Regions from separate parts of the Erwinia sp. Eh17-17 genome, predicted to be linked through region 3. Evidence: predicted binding sites of a transcription regulator. Region 3 holds the regulator's gene; each other region holds the start of a gene.
The links. Region 3 encodes CRP, which controls carbon source genes, mostly activating them, when cyclic AMP is high. Its sites were predicted from a motif close to ATGTGANNNNNNTCACAT; they were not measured.

Region 1 (5,990 bases), on a different contig from region 3:
GACAATTCCCGTGGTGCTGGGCGCTGGCTGGCCGGGCGTGCTGCTGCACGAAGCGGTCGGTCACGGGCTGGAAGGCGACTTTAACCGCCGTGGCACGTCGGTGTTCAGCGGCCAGATGGGCCAGCTGGTGGCGTCTGAGCTGTGTACGGTCGTGGATGATGGCACCATTGACGGACTGCGCGGCTCGCTGGCGGTGGATGATGAAGGCGTTCCGGGTCAGTACAATGTTCTGATTGAGAACGGCATCCTGAAAGGCTACATGCAGGATAAGCTCAATGCGCGTCTGATGGGGGTTGCGCCGACCGGTAACGGTCGCCGTGAGTCTTATGCACACCTTCCTATGCCGCGCATGACCAACACCTATATGCTGGCAGGCAAATCGACGCCGCAGGATATTATTGAAAGCGTAGAATACGGCCTGTATGCCCCGAACTTTGGCGGTGGACAGGTTGATATCACCTCCGGGAAGTTTGTTTTCTCCACCTCTGAAGCCTATCTGATTGAAAATGGTAAGGTGACGAAGCCGGTGAAAGGCGCGACGCTGATCGGTTCCGGCATTGAGGCGATGCAGCAGATTTCCATGGTCGGTAATGACCTGGCGCTGGATAAGGGGGTTGGCGTGTGTGGCAAAGAGGGGCAGAGCCTGCCGGTCGGCGTCGGCCAGCCGACGCTGAAGCTGGATAAACTGACCGTCGGCGGTACCGCGTAATATCGGGCGGACCGGAAAAAAGGTCTGCCCTTACAGATATCGGGCGGACCGGAAAAAGGTCCGCCCCTGCAAATATCGGTCGCCCTGCCTGTTATCCCTTACGAAACTCCTGATAAATCTCTGCCACCTTATCGAAGTAAGCAATCAGATAGTTAATACATACCTGCACCTTCAGCGGCAGCTTATCTTTCTGCGTGTAAACCGCATATACCGGGCGCGGCACGGACTGATAATGGCCAAACAGGATCTCCACCTTTCCGGCGTTAATCTCATCAATAATCCACATCAGCGGAACATAGGCGATGCCGGTGCCGGACTTCAGCCAGCGGATAAGCGTCTGCGAGTCATTAGTAGCAAAACGCCCCTGGGGCGAGAGACGAATGGAGGTGCCCTGTGGTGAGGTCAGCTCAAAATCGTTATCCACGCGCACGCTGTACTCCAGCCACGAATGGTTGCTGATATCGGAAGGTTTCTCCGGCGTCCCGAACTGCGCCAGATAGCTTTTGGCGGCACAGACCACCATCGGCATCGAGCCCAGACGGGTAGAAAACAGGCTGGAATCCTGTAAGGAACCCACACGCACCACCAGATCCAGTCCGTCGGCAATCAGGTCGGGTGCCGGGATGCCGGTGACAAGATTTACCGTCAGGCCGGGGTACTCCTTCAGCATCTCCTCGGTCATCGGAGCCAGCAGGTTCTGCGACATCGTGGAGGAACTGCCAATGCGCAGGGTGCCGATCGGGGTATTATTAAATGCCCACAGCTGTTCATGCACCTGCTGCGCTTCGGACATCATCCTCCGACAGCCCTGAAAGTAAATCTTACCGGCCTCGGTCAGCCCGAGACTGCGGGTACTCCGGTTAAGCAGTTTTACCTGCAGCTCATTTTCCAGTCTGGCAACAATCTGACTGACTGCCGATACGCTTAGCTGCATATGCTGTGCTGCCGCTGTAAATGAACCCAGTTCAACTACTTTGGCGAAAACGGTCATGCCTTTCAGTCTTTCCATTATTAACTCTGGCTTAAAAGTGATTTAGATCACATTTGGTAGATAACTTATAGTCAGCCGCGTTACTATAGCACCGCCGGGTTACCGTTCCGTCACCCCACGCCCTTTTAATGCTGGTTCGTTGGATAGGCTATTATTCAATGAGCTACGGTTCTGATTAATGTCTGACAGTACACCCGTCGACGAAACATCATCAACCTGCATACCGAACCGTTCTGAAACCGGAAGGGGAGCGAACGGTGACAGCGGGTAGCCCGGTGAGGAATCAACAAGGATAAAAAATGAATGCGCTTCCGGTTGTTGTGGTGTTCGGGATGTCATTCCCCCCCATTTTTTTTGAAATAATTGTGTCGCTGATGGTGTTCTGGCTGGTGCGGCGTCTGCTGACGCCAACCGGGATCTACGATCTGGTCTGGCACCCGGCCCTGTTTAACACTGCATTGTATTGCTGCCTGTTTTACCTGGTATCCCGATTGTTCGTCTGAGGTCATAGTGAAAGCTCTTACAAGAAAAATTTCCCGTTTCGCCATTACCCTGCTGCTGGTGATCATCGCGATTGTCCTGATTTTCCGTGTCTGGGTGTTTTATACCGAATCCCCCTGGACGCGTGACGCCAAATTTACCGCGGATGTGGTGGCGATTGCACCTGATGTCAGTGGCCTGATCACCGACGTACGCGTCCATGATAATCAGCTGGTGCAGAAAGGCCAGGTGCTGTTTACCATCGATCGGCCGCGTTACCAGAAAACGCTGGACGAGGCGGAAGCGGATGTCGCTTATTACCAGGCGGTGCTCAGCGAAAAGCGCCGCGAAGCCGCACGTCGCAACAAACTCGGCGTGTCTGCGATGTCGCGTGAAGCCATCGACCAGGCGAATAATGATTATCAGACCACAGAGCATCAGCTGGCGAAAGCGGTCGCTACCCGCGATCTGTCTAAGCTGGATCTCGAACGTACCGTCGTCACAGCCCCTTCCGCAGGCTGGATAACCAACCTGAATGTCTACACCGGCGAGTTTATTACCCGTGGATCAACCGCCGTCGCGCTGGTTAAACAGAACTCCTTCTATGTGCTGGCTTACCTGGAAGAAACCAAGCTGGATGGCATCCGTCCGGGCTACCGTGTGGAGATCACCCCTCTGGGTAGCAACCATGTGCTGCACGGTTCGGTGGACAGCGTCGCTGCCGGTGTGACCAACAGCAGCAGCACCGTTGATGGTAAAGGCATGGCGACCATTGACTCGAATCTGGAGTGGGTGCGCCTGGCGCAGCGTGTGCCGGTGCGTATTCATCTCGACCAGCAGCCAGGCAACCTCTACCCGTCAGGCACTACCGCCACGGTCGTCGTTACCGGAGCAAAAGATCGTCAGGATAAAGATATGTCACCGCTGATGAAGCTGATGCATCGCCTGCGCGAGTTTGGCTGAGGCGGGGCAGATTATGCAGTGGTATCGTCTGCGTTTTCCCATCAAACTGACCTTCGCCATTCTGCTGGCGCTGTTTGTCGGGTTTGAGTTCAACCTGCAAACCCCCCGCTGGGCAGTGATGACCGCGGCTATCGTCGCCGGGGGCACCGCGTTTGCTGCCGGGGGAGATCCCTTCTCCGGTGCGCTGCGCCATCGCGGTATGCTGCGTATTATCGGCACATTCATCGGCTGTATTGCCGCTGTCGTCATCATGGTCGCCACCATTCGCGCACCGGTAGTGACATTACTCTTGTGCTGTATCTGGGCGGGCGTCTGCGTATGGATCTCCTCGCTGATGAAGGTGGAGAACTCCTATGCGCTTGGTCTGGCGGGCTATACCGCCCTGATCATTGTGGTCAGCGTGGATGCCAACGGCTCGCTGCTGCTGGCCCCGCAGTTTGCCGTTGAGCGTTGCAGCGAAATTATTATCGGTATCGTCTGTGCCATTGTGGCGGATATGCTGTTTTCACCGCGTTCAATTAAGCAGGATATTGAACGTGAAATCGATGCCCTGCTGGTGGAACAGTATCGGCTGATGCAGCTCTGCGTATCCCATGCTGATAAAGACGAAGTTGATAAATGCTGGGCAGGGCTGGTGCGCCGTAATACGGCGCTGAACGGCATGCGTAATCATCTGCTGATGGAATCAGGCAGCTGGCAGAAAGTGGATCGCCGACTGCGGGTGATGAATACGCTGTCGCTGACGTTAATCACTCAGGCGTGTGAAACCTTTCTTATCCAGAATACCCGTCAGGAATATGTTCCTTCGCAGTTTCATCTGTTCTTCGAAAAACCGGTAGAGAGTATTGCGGATATCCACAAGCGGATGAAAGTAATGCGGCGCGTGGTCGCGGTGAGCGGCAGCAGGAATACACCCACGACCATCCGCACCTGGGTCGGGGCGGCCAGCCGCTATCTGCTGCTGCTGAAAGGCGTTCACACCAACAGCAGCATCAGTCGTATCGAAGAAGAAATACTCAACGCGGAGCCGGTGGTTAAAATGCGCTCTGCAGAGAGCCGCCATGCGCTGGTCAACGGATTACGCACCTTTGTCGCCATTGCCGTGGGTTCACTGTTCTGGCTGTGGACCGGCTGGACATCCGGCAGTAGCGCCATGGTGATGCTGGCCGTGATTACCTCTCTGGCTATGCGCACCCCAAACCCTCTGATGGTGGCGAAAGACTTCCTTTACGGCATGATTGCCGCCCTCCCGCTGGGGTCGCTGTATTACATGGTGGTCATGCCGAACACTCAGCAAAGTATGCTGCTGCTGTGTATCGCTCTTGGCGTGCTGGCGTTTATCTGCGGCATCCTGATCCAGCGCCGTCAGATCGGGACGCTGGGTGCGCTGGTCGGGACCATCAACATCCTGACGCTGGATAACCCGATGAAGTTCGAGGTCAGCCTGTTTATTGACAGTGCGCTTGGGCAGGCGATTGGCTGTTTTGTAGCGCTGCTGGTGATCCTGCTCATCCGCGATACCTCAAAAGCTCGCGTCGGGCGCACGCTGTTAAACCGCCTGATGTATGCCGCCGTCTCTGCGCTGACCACCAATACCGCACGGCGAAAAGAAAATCATCTGCCTGCGCTGTATCAGCAGCTGTTTATGCTGCTCAATATCTTCCCTGGCGATATCGACAAGTACCGACTGGCGCTGACGCTGATTATTGCTCACCAGCGGATGCGTGATGCCGATGTGCCCGTGAATCCCGATCTCTCGGCGTTTCATAAACAGTTGCGTCACACCGCTGACCGGATGATTTCAGCCAGCAGCGAAAGCAAAAAACGCCACTATTTTGACCTGCTGCTGGCAGAGTTTGAAATCTATCAGCAAAAGCTGGAGCAGTATCACGCCCCCCTCAACGTTACAGAGCCGGTTGCCCGTCTGGCCGCGGTGCTGAAGAAATATCAGAATACCCTGATCCAGATTTGATCCCGCCGCTGGCAGCGCAGGGTGCCAGCATTTTCCCCCGCAGAATTCCGCCCCCGTATGCCATTACGTCATAAAACGCCTGCCGTTTGCCATCTATACTGATCTTCAGACGAATGACAAACCGATCGGGAGAAAACGATGGCCACCTCAATACTCAAGGACAACGAACTGTTTCAGACAGGTTTTCTGGTTAATGGCAGCTGGCGACAGGCCGCCAGCACTTTTGACGTGCTGAACCCGGCTAGCGGTGACGTAATAGCCCAGGTGGCGAAGGCAGGAAGAACTGAAACTGAGCAGGCGATCGCAGCCGCAGGCGCGGCTTTCCCGGCGTGGCGGGCGAAAACGGCCAAAGAACGATCGGAGATCCTTCAGCGCTGGTATCAGCTGATCGTCGAAAATAAAAGCTGGCTGGGGCAGCTGATGACCGCCGAACAGGGTAAGCCGCTGAAAGAGGCAGAAGGGGAGGTCGAGTATGCTGCCAGCTTCATCCAGTGGTTTGCCGAGCAGGCAAAGCGTGCCAATGGTGAAATCATTCCTCCGGCTAAACCAGGTAGCCGTATTCTGGCCACCCGTGAGCCGATCGGCGTAGTGGCGGCGATTACGCCGTGGAATTTCCCGATGGCAATGCTGACGCGCAAGCTGGGTCCGGCGCTGGCTGCGGGCTGCACCGGAATTATCAAACCGGCCAACAATACCCCACTGTCGGCGTTTGCTCTGCTGGCGCTGGCCAAAAAAGCGGGCCTGCCTGACGGCGTGCTGAATGCCGTCGCAGGGGATACCCAGGCGATCAGTGATGCGATTATGGCGAGCCCCGTGGTACGTAAAATCTCCTTCACCGGATCTACTCAGGTGGGCAAGCTGCTGATGCGCAAAGC
Region 2 (5,990 bases), on a different contig from region 3:
GGCGCGCCGGGATTGGCACCAGCGGGCCGAGGAAGCGCGGCTCTCGCTTCATAATATACAGATCGGCCAGCGCGCCCAGACGGGCACCCACTTCACGCATCCGCACGCTCCACATATTTTTCGGTGAAGGCACGGCGTAACACTGGGCCTGAATCCCCATATGCAGGGCAATAAACAGCGCCCGCTCGCAGTGGAAGCGCTGAGTGATAATGATGAAGTCGTTGGTATCAAAAACCTTACGGGTGCGTACTATCGAGTCGAGCGTGCGGAAACCGGCGTAATCCAGCACGATATCTGACGGATCGACGCCGGCGGCGATTAAATCGCGGCGCATCGTCATCGGTTCGTTATAGCTTTGCTGGGCGTTATCGCCGCTCAGCAGCAGATAATTCACCTTGCCGCTGTTGTAAGCGTTGATCGCTCCCTGCATGCGGTAGAGGTAATACTGGTTAATCACGCCGGTGCGGTAATATTTAGCCGTACCCAGCACCACACCGACCTGACGATGGGGTAATGACTTCATATCATCATAGACGTAGGGTGCGGTTTTCCAGCTGATCCAGCGATCGAGCCCAAGCGCGGTCAGAACCACCAGGGTGATGATGATGATCAGACCATAAGTCAGGCGTTTCAACATGCTGAACGGTGCTCGGGTTGCCGGGGGAAAGTGGCATCAAGGCTACTTGAGGCGGGGGAGTGAAGCAAGTAACAGTGTGTTGAATGGTTTGTTTTCACACAATCCCCCTTCCTCACCGGCACGGCGGGGAAGGGGGGATGAGGCTTAAATTGAGGTACGACGATAGTTACGATACTGCGGCAGCCAGAAGTTGGCCGCAATGGCTTTTGACAGCACATCTTCAGAAGTAACTACGGCAACGCCTGCCAGCTGCGCAGCTTTACCGACCGCCATCGCAATCAGTTTTGACACGCCCTGAATGTCTTTCACTTCCGGCAGCACCGGGCCAAAGCCGTCATTGACCAACGGTGAGCAATCCGCCAGCGCACGGCTTGCTGCCATCAGCATGCTGTCCGTCACGCGGGTAGCACCTGAAGCAATCACGCCCAGACCAATGCCAGGGAAGATGTACGAGTTGTTGCACTGGGCAATCGGGTAGGTTTTATCTTTCCAGACCGCCGGAGAGAACGGGCTGCCCGTCGCCACCAGCGCATTACCGTCGGTCCACGCCATAATATCCTGCGGAGTAGCTTCCACGCGTGAAGTCGGGTTCGACAGCGGCATGATAATCGGACGGGCACAGTGCTTATGCATCTCGCGCACGATCTCTTCACTGAACAGACCCGGCTGGCCGGATACGCCAATCATAATGTTGGGTTGGGCATTACGCACCACATCCAGCAGTGACAGCGAATCACTGCTGCTGTCCCAGCTCGCCAGGCTCTCACTTTTCTGTACCAGCCTGCTCTGGAAGTTCAGCAGATTTGGCAGCTTGTCGGTCAGCAGACCAAAGCGGTCAACCATGAATACACGTGCGCGGGCTTCTTCATCGCTCAGGCCTTCCGACTTCATCTGCGCAATAATCTGCTCGGCAATGCCACACCCGGCAGAACCGGCACCGAGGAACACTACCTTCTGCTCACACAGCTTGCTGCCTGCGGCGCGGCTGGCAGCAATCAGGGTGCCCAGCGTAACCGCCGCCGTGCCCTGAATATCATCATTAAAGCAGCACACTTCATCGCGGTAACGTTCCAGCAGCGGCATGGCATTTTTCTGGGCGAAGTCTTCGAACTGCAACAGCACATTCGGCCAGCGGCTTTTCACCGCATTGATAAACTCATTGACGAAGCTGTCATACTCTTCGCCAGTGATGCGCGGATGACGCCAGCCCATATACAGCGGGTCGTTCAGCAGCTGCTGATTATTGGTGCCGACATCCAGCACGACCGGCAGGGTATACGCCGGGCTGATGCCGCCGCAGGCGGTATAGAGTGAAAGCTTACCAATAGGAATGCCCATGCCGCCAATGCCCTGATCGCCCAGTCCGAGAATACGCTCACCGTCGGTCACCACGATCACTTTCACATTCTGCTTAGTGGCGTTCTGCAGCATATCTTCGATATTGGCGCGGTTCGGATAAGAGATAAACAGACCGCGTGCGCGACGGTAAATTTCTGAGAAGTGCTCACAGGCGGCACCCACGGTTGGGGTGTAGATGATTGGCATCATCTCTTCCAGATGATTGTCGAGCAGACGGTAGAACAGGGTTTCGTTGGTGTCCTGAATATTGCGCAGGTAGACGTGTTTATCGTTATTGTTTTTGAAGTCCTGGAACTGACGCCATGCGCGCTCTGCCTGCTCCTCGATGCTTTCTACCGTTTCTGGCAGCAGGCCGTTCAGGTTGAAGTCATTTCGCTCTTCAATTGAGAACGCACTGCCTTTGTTCAGTAGGGGGAATTCCAGCAGGATCGGGCCAGCATAAGGGATGTACAGCGGTCGTTTACTTTCGTATTCGAGTTCCATGAATTCATACTCTATTAGGATCGGGATGTTGTGGGGCCAATCCTAAAATAATTCATCTGAAAGTACAGCTTTTGTTAACACGCAATAACAAAAGCTGCGATCTTTCTCGAATTACAGTGACTTTCCTTACGCCTTAACCAGTGCAACCGTACTGAAATGGGTGCAACCCAGCGCGGCCAGGGTCGCAGCGGTAGCACTTTGCTGGCTGAGGGCGGCGTCCGGCGCTTCGGCCAGAACGGCGCGCTGAATAGTACTCAATGCATGGCCGCTCAGGTTAAGCAGGTTCAGTGCGCCCTGCAGCGGTGGCAGGCTGGGGTTAAAGGCGGCATTCTCCGCATAGCGCCCGGCGAAGAGGCTGCCGCCGGTGGTTTGCAGTGCGACGCCGCTCCAGGCTTTGCTGTAAGGCGCGTGGCTGCGGCTGGCGGCGGCCACTGCGGCCTGTTCCAGCGCATCACCCGTGGCGCTGAAACCGTGATCGATATCGTCCATCAGCAGCGTGGTGATGGCCAGGTCGCGCGGCCCGAAGGAGTCCGGCAGGTAGTGGCCCAGCGTGGCGGCGGCGCGGCCAGGCAGTTCGATGGTCAGCCCGCTGCCGCTGTTCAGTTCATTCATAAACTGACGGCAGTGACCGCAGGGGGTGTAGTTCACGGTAATGCTTTCCAGGCTGCTTTCGCCGCGCAGCCAGGCGTGGGTAACGGCACTCTGCTCAGCGTGAACCGTCTGCTGCATGGTCGCCCCGGAAAACTCCATATTGGCGCCAAACCACAGCGTTCCGCTTTTACCTCGGGCGATGGCCCCGACCTTAAAGTCAGACAGCGTTGCCACGGCGCAGGCGGCGGCCAGCGGCAGCAGGGCAAAGGCCAGCTCGCTGTCGTCGAGCCCGCAGTGTTGTTTCAACTGCTGTGCCTGGCTGGCGGTGATAAATCCGGCAAAATCGTCAGCGGATATTATCGGCTGAAGGGCATTCTGTAGCAGATCAGGAAGTGTGGCAAATGCCTGCTGGTAACGTGGGTGCATAGTGAGCCTCTCGCAAAAAGCAGCCCATGCTAGCGGGCCGGCAGCCAGTTATATGTGATCTAAATCTCTCTATCAATGTAATAAATGAAATTGATCAGCAAATTGCGAGACTTATCGCAAGTTTTAGCCCCAGAGCGCCATCAGCAGAGGGAAAATGAACGGCGCCAGCAGTGAAGTAATAATGCCGCACAGCACCAGCGCCAGCGAACTGAACGCACCTTCCTGATAGTCGAGTTCGGCCGCTCTGGCGGTGCCCAGCGCGTGCGAGGCATTGCCAATCGCCAGCCCGCGTGCGGATTTGCTGCGCACCCGCAGCAGATTAAGCAGCATATGGCCGAAAACGGCGCCCAGCACTCCCGCCAGCAGTACGCAGATGGCGCTGATGGCCGGAATGCCGCCAAGCGTCCCTGACACCGCCATGGCAATCGGCGTGGTGACCGACTTCGGCAGCAGCGTGGCGGCAATTTGCGGCGTTGCTCCCAGCCACAGAGCAATGGCCGTACCGGACACCATCGCCGTGATACTGCCGACAAAGCAGACGCTGATAATCGATTTCCAGCGCGCGCGGATCTGATGCATCTGCTCGTAGAGCGGCAGTGCCAGCGCTACAACGGCAGGCTGAAGCAGATCGTTAAGCAGGGCGCTGCCCTGGAAGTAGCGCGTGTAGGGCATTTGCAGCAGCAGCAGTAGCGGGATGATGACCGCCATGGCAATCAGCAGCGGATTGACGATCGACATTTTGGCTCTGGCTGCCAGTTTGCGCGCCGCGAGGAACACCAGAATAGTCAGCGGCAGGGACCACCAGATATCACTCATCCTGCGCTCCTGTTCGCCGCTGGTGGCGGTCGTTAAGGCGCTGCGACATCAGCCCGATGGTGACCAGCACCACCAGGGTACTGACCACACAGGAGATAACGATCGGGCCAAACTGCGCGGTGAGGATATCCATATCGTTCATCACGCCAACGCTGATGGGGACGAACAGCAGCGCCATATAGCGGATCAGCAGATGACAGCCGGGTTTTACCCAGTGAACAGGGAGAAGCTGAAAGGCAAGGAGAGCAAACAGCATTAACATGCCAAGGATACTGCCGGGGATAGCGACCGGCAGCAGGGCAGAGAGGCCACGCCCGGCATAAAGGCACAGATAAATAATGATGAAGGCGCGGAGATATTGCCATAGCGTAACGAGGGCGGTATGCATTCAGTGTCCTGAACAGTAGGGGGCGACCCTTTTGCGGTCGCCCCGTGCAGATGACTGACATCTTAACAACGGATTGACCGGTAAAGAAGGTCAACCCCTACAAAGCACGGTGGTTATTTAACCTGCTGGCCTGGCTGTGCGCCGCTGTCCGGGCTGAGCAGGAAAATGTCTTTGCCACCGGGACCTGCCGCCATCACCATGCCTTCAGAGAGACCGAAGCGCATTTTACGCGGTGCCAGGTTCGCGACCATGACCGTCAGACGGCCTACCAGCACGGACGGGTCCGGGTAAGCGGCACGAATGCCGGAGAACACGTTACGCTTTTCACCGCCCAGATCGAGTGACAGACGCAGCAGCTTGTCGGAGCCTTCGACAAATTCCGCGTTCTCAATCAGCGCAATGCGCATATCCACTTTGGCAAAATCGTCAAAGGTGATGGTGTCCTGAATAGGATCGTCCGCCAGCGGGCCGCTGGCTGGGGCTTTCGCCGCCGCCGCATCCTCTTTCGAGGCTTCGATCAGCCCGTTCACTTTATCCATCTCAATGCGGCCATACAGCGCTTTAAAGGGGGCAATGGTGTGGTTCAGCAACGGCTGTTCGATACCGTCCCAGCTCAGTTCCTGATTCAGGAACGCTTCACAGCGTTCGGTCAGGGATGGCATTACCGGTTTCAGCCAGGTCATCAGCACGCGGAACAGGTTGATGCCCATCGAGCAGATGGCCTGAAGGTCGGCATCGCGGCCTTCCTGCTTCGCCACCACCCACGGCGCCTGCTCGTCCACGTAGCGGTTAGCGACGTCGGCCAGCGCCATAATTTCACGCACCGCACGGCCAAACTCGCGGCTGGCCCAGGCTTCACCAATGCTGGCTGAGGCATCGGTAAAGGTGTTGTACAGCGCCGGGTCGGCCAGTTCAGCGGAGAGCTGCCCGCCGAAGCGTTTGCTGATAAAGCCCGCGTTACGCGATGCCAGGTTGACCACTTTGTTCACGATATCGGCATTCACACGCTGCACGAAATCTTCCAGGTTCAGGTCGATATCGTCGATACGTGAGGAGAGCTTCGCCGCGTAGTAGTAACGCAGGCTGTCGGCATCCAGATGTTGCAGCCAGGTGCTGGCTTTAATAAAGGTGCCGCGCGATTTTGACATTTTCGCGCCGTTAACCGTGACGTAACCGTGAACAAACAGGTTGGTCGGCTTGCGGAAATTGCTGCCTTCCAGCATTGCCGGCCAGAACAGGCTGTGGAAATAGACGATATCTTTACCAATAAAGTGGTAGAGATCGGCATCG
Region 3 (5,990 bases):
CACGCGCCAGGATGGTCATGGCGTTGATATGTTCAACAATAAACTGGCTGTGCGTTACCCACAGCTGCATATCAGACAGATAGCGGGAATTAAAGCCCGGCTCCTGCATCGCCTGATGCAGTGAGTTAAACAGCGCATTATGTGCCTGATTGACCCGCATCCGCTGGTACGCCAGCTTCACCGCCTCCTGCTCACTGCCCAGCAGCATCTGCAGGGCTTCCTGATAGGTTTCCAGCGCGTCGTGCGCATTCTGACGCATCAACCCGCTCTGCCACTGCGGCCACAGCCAGATCATGCCGGCAAACGCAATCAGACAGCCTATCAGCGTATCCAGCAGGCGCGGCACCAGGAACTGCGCCCCGTTGAGGGACAGCAATTGCAGCGAATAAACGGTGGTGACGGTAAATCCAATCGTGGCCCAGCCGTAAAATTTACGGATAAACAGGTAGCTCACCAGGGTGATGGCCAGCATGATCAGCAGCACCCAGGACTCCGGGACATGCAGGCCCAGCGTGGTGGCGGCAATCACCAGCCCGGCCAGCGTACCCAGCGCTCTGTGCTGAATACGTACCCTGGTGGCGCTGTAACCATTAAGGCTGACAAACATCACTGTCATCAGGATCCAGTAAGGCTTCGGCAGGTTAAAGAACAGTGCCAGAGAGCTGGCAAAGGTCAGCATAACGGCATAGCGTGCGGCGGTGCGCAGGGCCGAGGATTTCAGCGACAGGTAGCTTTTCAGCGCGGGAAGCAGCGGCAGGCGGCGCTGGCGGTCGGCCATCAGGTCGCGACGGTACAGCGGGCGCTGGGTGCGTAGTACCCGTGCAATGCGGCTGAAGTGGTAGTAACAAAAGTTACCCACCGGGTTATCCGGATGCTGACGGGCGATTTTCTCCAGCGCCTGCAGCGGTTTGTCCATGGTGAAACGTTGCGCAAAACGGTGGTAGAGAATGTCATCCGCCAGCACCCGCAGCCGGGCGGCAATGGTCTGGGCATTCCAGCGGATCACCGCCTCAGCGTGGCTCTGCTCCACCAGTTTCTGCACTTCTTCCGGCTGATGCAGACTGACCGCAATGTGTTCCTGTAAGTCGAGTGCCACCTGAAACGCCCGCGTCAGGCGCTGATAGTGGTTATCGCGGCTGGCGGACAGCATATGCATCTGCTGGTAGCAGGTGTTAATCAGATCGACCGCTTTCTGCTGGCGTGCCAGCAGCGGCGGCAGGGCAGTTTCCGGGTCAGTCAGTCGGGTGAGCAGGGTGTATTTGGCGTCGCAGTAGTCGGCCAGCTCGCGGTATAGCAGACTGAGGGTTTCGCGCATCGGCTGCTCTTTCCACAGCCAGAACCAGAACCAGTTAAATGCGCCGTACCAGACGGTGCCAAGAATATACAACAGCGGTGGCTGCCACATCGGCATCCGCCCGGCAAGGCTGAGGGTGAAGATGGCAGCGATCAGAGAAGCGGGTAACAGACGGCCATGAAGCGGACTGATTTCACCGGTCACGCCCAGCAATAATGCCATGACCAGCAGGATCACCGGCAGCGGCACGCCTTCGGCTCCGGCGTACTGGATTAAAAAACTGCTGAAGGCGAACAGTCCACCGCCCACTATCAGGCGTTTAAAGAAGCGTTTGTGCGGGGTATCAAGACCGGCGTTATTACAGCAGGCAGGCACCAAAGAGAACAGCAGACCGCTTTGCAGTTCACCCAGCATCCAGCCAATGGCCACAGGTAAACACAGCACCAGCGTTTGCCTGAGCGCATAGTTAACTTCGGGATGATAGATGATTCGCCGCCACATGATCCACACCAAATAAAAACGGCGCGACAGGGCGTCGCGCCGTGGGGTCAGAGCCGGTTAACGTGTGCCGTAAACAACGATAGTTTTACCGTGTGCGGAGATCAGGTTCTGATCTTCCAGCATTTTCAGAATACGGCCAACGGTTTCGCGGGAACAGCCAACAATCTGGCCGATCTCCTGACGGGTGATTTTAATCTGCATACCATCCGGGTGAGTCATGGCATCAGGCTGCTTCGCCAGATTCAGTAACGTCTGGGCAATGCGCCCGGTAACGTCAAGGAAAGCTAAATTACCCACTTTCTCTGATGTGACCTGCAGTCGACGCGCCATTTGTGAAGACAGGCGCATCAGGATGTCAGGATTCACCTGAATCAACTGACGGAATTTTTTGTAGGAGATTTCAGCCACTTCACAGGCTGTTTTTGCACGTACCCACGCACTGCGCTCCTGACCTTCTTCAAAGAGGCCCAGTTCGCCAATAAAGTCGCCCTGGTTGAGGTAAGAGAGGATCATCTCTTTGCCTTCTTCATCCTTGATTAACACCGCTACAGAACCTTTAACGATGTAGTAGAGGGTTTCCGCCTTTTCACCCTGATGAATCAGCGTGCTTTTGGATGGATATTTGTGAATATGGCAATGTGACAGGAACCATTCGAGAGTAGGGTCTGTTTGCGGTTTGCCGAGAACCATTCGCTGTTATCCTCTGTTGTAATCGTGCCTAATCTACCCTGTATTCTACGTGCTGCAGCGGCGTCGCCGCTGGCCTGCTGCGCGAAATATTTAGGGTATCAGGGTATGAGTCCCTGCCAGGCGTTGAAATATTCAAGCGTTCCCATAGGAAATGATACGGGCCTCTGTTAAGAGCATGGCTCGTGCTGTCGTCCCGTTTTTACCTTGCATTCTCATGCCAGTAAAATATTGCAGCTTTGTTTGTAGCACAGCTTTACCAGACTGTCTTCTGTTGTCTCGCTTCAGCATAATTTGAAAAAGGGAGCATTGCCGTTTTTCCTGGCGCGGCGTACTCTGCGGTAACTGAATGAATTCGAGGATTTAGTTATGCAGGCACGTGTTAAATGGGTTGAAGGGCTGACATTTTTGGGAGAATCCTCATCTGGCCATCAGATTCTGATGGATGGAAACTCAGGGGATAAAGCACCCAGCCCGATGGAGATGGTGCTGATGGCGGCCGGAGGCTGTAGCGCCATTGATGTGGTCTCTATTTTACAAAAAGGCCGTCACGATGTGGCCGACTGTGAGGTGAAGTTAACGTCAGAGCGTCGTGAAGAGGCCCCGCGTATTTTCACCCATATCAATCTGCATTTTATCGTCAGCGGCAAAGCGCTGGGGGATAAGGCGGTGTCCCGCGCGGTCGATCTTTCCGCAGAGAAGTATTGCTCGGTGGCCATTATGCTGGGCAGCGGGGTGAAAATGACGCACAGCTACGAAGTCATTGAGCTGTCCTGATGACTGTCACTGGGGTTAATGCCGGTGCAGGCCTGGTGGAAAAGCGTCAGTAATCGCTGTGCTCTCGCTATCAGCGGAGATTTTTTCGACCTGATTGCGACATAGGGTATCAATGGCTGCACGTGAATATTTAATCCCACCTGGAGCCGCTCAGCCGATTTTCTTGCCTTCAATCAGATTTTTGACCAGCGGCCCCATAATCAGCTCCATCGCCAGCCCCATTTTGCCTCCCGGCACCACCAGCGTTTTAATATGAGAGATAAACGAGCCCTGTAACATCGACAGCAGGTAAGGGAAGTCGATATCTTCCAGCCCCTGGAAGTGGATCACCACGAAGCTTTCATCCAGAGAGGGGATACCGCGTGCGGCAAACGGGTTGGAGGTATCCACCGTCGGCACGCGCTGGAAGTTGATATGCGTGCGCGAGAACTGCGGGGTAATGAAGTTGATGTAATCCTCCATTGAGCGCACCACAGAGTCCATCACGGCTTCGCGCGAATGGCCACGCTCGCCGGTATCCCTCACCAGCTTCTGTATCCACTCCAGGTTGACGATTGGCACCACGCCGACCAGCAGGTCCACCTTTTCGGCTACGTTGTGCTGTGGCGTCATGACGCCGCCGTGCAGGCCTTCATAAAACAGTACGTCGGTCGGTTCCGGCAGGGGTTGCCACGGGGTAAATGTGCCCGGTACCTGATTCCACGGCACCGCTTCATCATAGGTGTGCAGATATTTGCGCGACTGGCCGGTGCCGCTGTGGCCATACTCGCTGAAGGTTTGTTCCAGCAGACCAAAGTCGTTGGCTTCCGGGCCAAAATAGCTGACGTGTTTGCCCATATCGCGCGCTTTACGGATCGCCATGTCCATTTCCGGCCGGGTAAAACGGTGAAAGCTGTCCCCTTCGACCTCGGCAGCGCGCAGGTTGAGCTGCTGGAAAATTTTTCTGAAGGCCAGGCTGGTGGTGGTGGTTCCCGCCCCGCTGGATCCTGTGACGGCGATAACCGGATGTTTGGCTGACATGGCTTACAACTCCCTGGAAAGGTCTGACGGACGGATCATTGGTACCATGTTTCGCCGGGCAAAGTCATCTCCGCTTATTCGCGAAACTGGCCACGCGGCATGATATTGACGGACTCATGCAGTTCGGACCAGACCAGCACCACCTCGCCGCTGCTCAGTTGGCGGCGAACATCGTCCACTTTCTGTTGCAGCGATCGCTCCTGTTCGCCGTAGTCAGTGCCCTCACGCAGCACAAAGGATTCAATCAGATTGTCGAGCGTTTCGTTATCAAGGTCTTTCCAGGGAATAATCATTCGTTGTCCAGCCAGGTTGCAAGCCATTGCGGAATACGCTGTTCCAGCCACATCTGTGGTTTACGCAGCGTGCCGCCTACAAAACCCACATGCCCGCCGTGCTGCGTCAGCTGATACTCAACGCCGGACGGCAGCAGGGCGATATCGGGGATCACTTCCGGGGTCATAAACGGGTCATCTTTAGCGTGAATAATCAGCAGCGGTTTACGCACGCCGGGTAACAGTGGCATGGCGCTACAGCGGCGATAGTAGTCGCTGGCGTCAGTAAAACCGTGCGCGCGGGCGGTGATGGCATCATCAAAGTCCCGCAGCAGGCGCAGGGATTTGAGCTGGGCGAGGTCGACCGGCAGCGTGCCCGGCCAGGCCTGTAATTTGCGGGCGGCATTCTGCTTCAGCAGATTAAGCAGGTAGCGCTGGTAGACGCGGGAAAACCCCTGCTCAAGCCGCTGGCTGCACGGTTCCAGCATCAGCGGTGCCGAAACCACGACGCCGGCATCCAGCAGGCAGTCTTCGCCCTGTTTGCCCATCAGGCAGGCCAGCATATTCCCCCCGAGCGAGATCCCCACTGCGGCGGTGGGCACCTGGCCCCATTCGTCACGCAGCCACTGCAAAAAGTAGCTGGCGTCCTCCGTCTCGCCCGAATGATAAATGCGGTTCAGCCGGTTCGGTTCGCCGCTGCAACCGCGAAAGTGCATCACCACTCCCAGCCAGCCCCGATCTTTCCACGCCTGCAGCAGGCCGTGTGCATAAGGGCTGTTAAAGCTGCCTTCCAGCCCGTGAAACAGCACCACGCGCGGTTTATCGCGGGCACCTGCCGGGTCTTCGCTCCACGCCAGATCAACGAAGTCGCTGTCGGGCAGGGTCAGGCGCTGCCAGTGCGGGCGCAGCGTAATGCGGCGGCGCACCAGACGCGGCAGAAGGGTTTGCAGATGCGGATTGCTGCCCCCGGCCAGCGGACGGAAAACGCTGTCGTTCAGGTGACTAAAATTCATGTGGTCAGAGCTTGTAGGATCCATGGCTCACTGTTAGCTTCGTCGGATTAGTTATTTTTCAGGGGGGCGAGGAGCACCCGTTCTATGGAACTGAGTCTGTTTTTGTCAATGCTGGGCTTTCTCTGGGTCGCCGCCATCACGCCAGGCCCTAATAATATGTTACTCACCGCCTCTGGTGCTAATTTTGGTTTTCTGCGCTCTCTGATGCTGCTGATTGGCATCATGATCGGGATGCAGGTCATGCTGCTGATGGTCGCCTTTGGCGTCGGTGGTCTGATTCTTCTTTACCCCTCGCTTCACCTGTTCCTGAAAATTGCCGGTAGCGTCTATCTGCTGTGGCTGGCGTGGAAAATTGGCAGCGCGGAATATGAAAAGCTGGAGACAGGCAGTGCGCCGGCGGCACCGATGCCATTCTGGCAGGGGGGG

Region 1: the regulator CRP is predicted to act here: its motif matches at 1,736-1,753, upstream of aaeR (HTH-type transcriptional activator AaeR).
Region 2: the regulator CRP is predicted to act here: its motif matches at 3,549-3,566, upstream of cdd (cytidine deaminase).

What each region holds. Positions count from the first base shown of each region.
Region 1 is NZ_JBDFQT010000008.1:139,285-145,274, reverse strand. It holds gene tldD (metalloprotease TldD) at 1-709, shown strand, start outside; gene aaeR (HTH-type transcriptional activator AaeR) at 801-1,718, opposite strand; gene aaeX (p-hydroxybenzoic acid efflux pump operon protein AaeX) at 2,000-2,203, shown strand; gene aaeA (p-hydroxybenzoic acid efflux pump subunit AaeA) at 2,211-3,143, shown strand; gene aaeB (p-hydroxybenzoic acid efflux pump subunit AaeB) at 3,157-5,115, shown strand; gene ABEH87_RS18355 (NAD-dependent succinate-semialdehyde dehydrogenase) at 5,254-5,990, shown strand, end outside.
Region 2 is NZ_JBDFQT010000001.1:232,406-238,395, forward strand. It holds gene sanA (outer membrane permeability protein SanA) at 1-637, opposite strand, end outside; gene ABEH87_RS01005 (NAD-dependent malic enzyme) at 782-2,479, opposite strand; gene cdd (cytidine deaminase) at 2,606-3,496, opposite strand; gene ABEH87_RS01015 (CidB/LrgB family autolysis modulator) at 3,620-4,312, opposite strand; gene ABEH87_RS01020 (CidA/LrgA family protein) at 4,305-4,700, opposite strand; gene metG (methionine--tRNA ligase) at 4,814-5,990, opposite strand, start outside.
Region 3 is NZ_JBDFQT010000004.1:19,893-25,882, reverse strand. It holds gene ABEH87_RS12620 (YccS/YhfK family putative transporter) at 1-1,795, opposite strand, end outside; gene crp (cAMP-activated global transcriptional regulator CRP) at 1,853-2,485, opposite strand; gene ABEH87_RS12610 (OsmC family protein) at 2,852-3,259, shown strand; gene ABEH87_RS12605 (phosphoribulokinase) at 3,410-4,279, opposite strand; gene ABEH87_RS12600 (YheU family protein) at 4,354-4,572, opposite strand; gene ABEH87_RS12595 (hydrolase) at 4,569-5,588, opposite strand; gene ABEH87_RS12590 (LysE family translocator) at 5,649-5,990, shown strand, end outside.